Regions from separate parts of the Aquimarina callyspongiae genome, predicted to be linked through region 1. Evidence: riboswitches for the same ligand, from Rfam matches in the RefSeq annotation. Region 1 holds a riboswitch; the other holds the start of a gene.

Region 1 (2,210 bases):
AAAATCTGTTTTACTATTTAGATTTCCAATGTTAGTGTTTAAAGAAAGTTTTCCATTATAACCAAGCATATTGCGATTTTCGAACTGATGTATCATATCTCCATTTACTGGATCATTTTGAAAAAATGTGAAATTAGAATAGAGATTATAAATATTCGATAAGTAAAATACTTGATTTTTAAGGGTTACCTTATCGGATAAAAGAGACTCTAATTGGAAGTTTATATGAACACGTTCTGTATCTCCACCTTCAGTATCGTCAATAGCATCAAATCGATCAATAGCTCCTGATTGAACTGCTCGTAAAGGGATTTGCCCGGAAGCATTCCAGTTACTATGAAAAGTAGATACAGAAGTAGTCAAAGTATTTTGATCATTTATATCTAAGGTGTATTTGGAAAAAGTATTTAATCGCCTCAAGTTTTGCGGGCTGTCAAAAAAACTTTTGTTGTAGGTGCCTTCGATAGCTATATAGGCATTTTCATAATTTTTGGATAAAAAGTTTTTTTTGTCCAACAGCGTAACTATTCCTAATGCTCGTACAAAATCATACTGACCGTATTCAAGTTTGATTGAATTTTTATTAAGCCTTCCTTTTGTAGTATATGAAGCAGCACCAGAGACAGCAAAGTTTCCTATGGCCGCTTCGTGAGGACCTTTATAATAGTTTGCATCTCCTACAGTTTCTGGGATAAGGAAATGTAAGTCAGCATATCCTTGTCCATGTGCATGTGAACTTAAATTAACAGGTATATCATCTACAAATACGGCAAAATCAGTACCGTGATCATTATCAAAACCTCGTAAAAAAATTTGTTCTGCTTTTCCTCCTCCTGCGTGCTGAGCAATAAATAAACCTGGTACTGTTTTTAATAAATCCTGGGCACTATTTATAGGTCTTAGTTTTAAGGAGATTTTAGATACTTGATTTACACCGATTTCTTTCTTTTTGTCAGATTGTATAATTACTTCGGATAATTCTGTAGTAGAAATGGGAAGACCTACGTTTAAAGTTTGTTCATCATCTTTTAATGTAATTTTTTGAGTAATCGTAGAATATCCAATTGCAGAAAATTGAATATTATGTTGACCAGTGGGTAATGTTATTTGATATCGACCATCTATATCACTAATGGCTCCATTATTTTGCTCAGATATTTGAATTGAAACATCAGGAATATTATAACCAGTATTGGCATCTTTTATAATTCCTTTTAAAATAGTGTTGTTGGATTGTGAAAAGCCGGATAGCCCCATTAATACCAATACACCACAAAACATAATTTTTTTCATTAAAAAGTTAAGTTAAGTGGGAAAAGTTATAGAGATAAAAAGAATCGTTTCGTAGCTTTAAAAAAGATTCTAAGTTATATCTAACTCTTTACCCGAGAGTTATTATTAATAAATGATAAAATATGGCAGGTCTCCTGACTTTACACAATTACAATCACCTTCCCATAGGATTACTACAGTGGTATACCGATTGTAATTTTTAAGTATGTATTACAGTTGCGGGAACAGTTTTGGATTTTCACCAAATTCCCTTTTCATCTTTTATTTCTAAAAGAACCATAAATCGGGAGCGAAGATACTTTTTTTGTTTAAATAATAGATCTTATAAAATCTACACGTTTTGTTAAAGTTGCTTTGGGAAGTATTTCTATTTTAAAATTTAATTCTTCATAAACCTTGAGAAGCGACTTATGGATTTTTATTGCTTCATTATTGGATTGTGGTCGTTGCGGATCATTGACATAAATCTCTTTCCAGAAAGGAGCTAAAAAAACGGTAGAAGCGTAGTGTGTTTTGTATGGAAAACTCAATAAGTATTCGGGTATGAGAGAAGAATTTGCCTTTAAATAAGCAATGGTATCTGGTAATCCACGATCTACAAAAATATTTTGATTAATAGGAGTGTTTAACTCTTCCATCGTTTGATGATATACCAAATCCACAAAACCCATAAGATCTCCCCAAGGCGTTTTATCTGTTTTTTGTTTTTGCTGTTCGGTAATTATTTTTCGAGATATTTCATCGTGACAGTGAAAACCACTTTGTTTAAGTGCTCCAATTAGGCTTGTTTTTCCTGTTCCAGGAGCTCCTGTTATAATAATCCTTTTATGCATTATAAATACAATAATATATGATACTTATTAAGAGTACAAATGCAAATGCTACTTTTTGATTAATAGCAGCCACGGTTTTTATTT
Region 2 (2,210 bases), on a different contig from region 1:
AGTGATTTCTTGCCTAATATTAACACCATAATTAAACTTCTTATTTATAGTATGCTTGTATAACAATACTCCAGAAAAAATATTTCTATCCTGCGCACCACCAAAATTAGTTCCGTCTCCTTGAATAAAAGAGTAATCTGCAATAGCATTTATTTGTATATTCTTATTAATATGATATAAAAAATCATATTTAGTTATTAGATTATTTGATTTCCCAAAATCATATTCATCACTATCCTTATTATCAAAGAAACGATACATTTCGTGTAAATGGGCTACACTTAATTTTGAAGTATAATTTTGATTAAAATGCTTCCAGGTGATCAAACTTCTGGAGTTAGTATCTCGATAACTATCATTAGATGGAGAAATAGAAGTACCTGAGAGGATTCCTGAAAAATTGCGTCTGCTCAAAAATGTATTATGATAAACCTTTAACACATTATTTTCAGAAAGAAACACACCAAATCCCGCATTAATGTTTACATTTTTAAACTCTCCATTTTGATTCCTGAAGTCAGTGCCTAAATATTTATAATCATTATCAGAGTTAATAAAATCTACTCCCAGATCCGAGTATATTTTTTTATTACCATATCGTATTTTATAATTTCCTTTGGTGGTATTAAAACTCCCGTATGAAATTCTAAGATCGTTTGTAAAGTGATCAGAAAAATTAAATTCATTATTGAGATGTACACTTCCTCCTATCGCTCCACTTCCATATTGCACACCACCACCACCACTTCTGATCGTTATATTATCATAATTATTAATATTTACTGTATTAAAATCAGTTTGCCCATTTAATTGTGAGTTGATATTGATACCGTTCCAGATAACTGCAGTTTGAGAAGAACTTGTACCTCTAAAAGATGCAGAAGAAATCCCGGCAATACCATTCTCTCTAAAGTAAATTGTAGAATTATAACGCAATAACGAGGTCAGAGAAACATCATTACGTTTAATGACAGAATCAGTTAACTCCTGTACTTTATAGCCTTCAGAGAACTTCTTAATCTTAATATCACTTATAACAACTTCTTCTAAGCGAGTGATAGAGTCGTTCTGTGCAAAGCCCGATAATACCCCAAATACAGTAATAAAAAATATGTAATATGCTTCTTTCTCCATAATCTATTAATCTTTTACCCGAAGATTACGATCTTACAATAAATTATGGCAGGTCTCCTGGCTTGCGTCTTGTTATTTACCTTCCCGTTTGAACTAAACTCGTTTCAGTATCTTAAGATTTGCTCAAAAGATGTCGAAACAAATCGACACAAACAGTGGTTTTTGAAGAATTAATAACAAGCACCTTAAACATTGATAATCAAAATCATCTCTGTTTTATGGCAAAGCTTACAGTTGCGGGAACAGCTCAGGAATTTCTGAAATCTGAAAATTTGAAATTAGATTTTTTGAATACATCAATTCTAATTTAATTTTTCAAGTTTTGTATTTCTAAGATCACCTGATTCCCTTTTAATCTTCTACTTTATACATAAAGTATTAGAACCAAAATTTTGAGCGAAAGTATTATATTTTACTGAATTTCGGATTACTTTAACAAATAAATAATTTATAGAACTAACTTTGCGTTCTTTAAAACCTCGATATCTATGATATACTACATTACAGGTGGTGAACGATCAGGAAAGAGTAATTATGCGCAAAATCTAGCTTTACAACTTTCTGATTCGCCTTATTATCTTGCAACATCAAGGGTTTGGGATGATGATCATCAAAAACGTATTGATCAGCATATTGCAGATCGGGATCAACGATGGGTATCTATTGAAGAAGAAAAAGAACTCTCCAAAGTTGTTAAAAATAACAGTGTTGTTGTTGTCGATTGCGTTACTTTATGGCTAACCAATTTTTTTGTAGACACCAAAAATGATATTGAAGCATCTCTATCACAAGCCAAAATCGAGTTTGATAAACTCTTACAAATTGATGCTACCATTATCATAATTTCTAACGAAATTGGTATGGGAGGACATGCTACCACTGAGGTAGGAAGAAAATTCACTGAGCTTCAAGGCTGGATGAATCAGCACATTGCCAAACATGCACACAAGGCCATTCTTATGGTTTCAGGAATTCCTGTAGAAATTAAAAACTCAAATTAATAATATCATATGAATTTTGACATTACCTCAATTTCAAACCCAGAACTAGGTAAAAATCTTAAACATATTATAGAT

Evidence for each region. Region 1 has a riboswitch for cobalamin ahead of U0D62_RS13395 (TonB-dependent receptor). Riboswitches for the same ligand answer to the same signal wherever they lie in the genome.
Region 2: it holds a riboswitch for cobalamin, as region 1 does, so the genes downstream of both, U0D62_RS24950 (TonB-dependent receptor plug domain-containing protein) here and U0D62_RS13395 (TonB-dependent receptor) in region 1, are expected to answer to the same signal.

The regions. Positions count from the first base shown of each region.
Region 1 covers NZ_JAXLPA010000003.1:234,289-236,498, reverse strand. Annotated here, with positions in the region: gene U0D62_RS13395 (TonB-dependent receptor) at 1-1,293, opposite strand, end outside; cobalamin riboswitch at 1,401-1,589, opposite strand; gene U0D62_RS13390 (AAA family ATPase) at 1,602-2,126, opposite strand; gene cbiB (adenosylcobinamide-phosphate synthase CbiB) at 2,119-2,210, opposite strand, start outside.
Region 2 covers NZ_JAXLPA010000010.1:38,871-41,080, reverse strand. Annotated here, with positions in the region: gene U0D62_RS24950 (TonB-dependent receptor plug domain-containing protein) at 1-1,134, opposite strand, end outside; cobalamin riboswitch at 1,165-1,538, opposite strand; gene U0D62_RS24945 (bifunctional adenosylcobinamide kinase/adenosylcobinamide-phosphate guanylyltransferase) at 1,623-2,135, shown strand; gene cobT (nicotinate-nucleotide--dimethylbenzimidazole phosphoribosyltransferase) at 2,145-2,210, shown strand, end outside.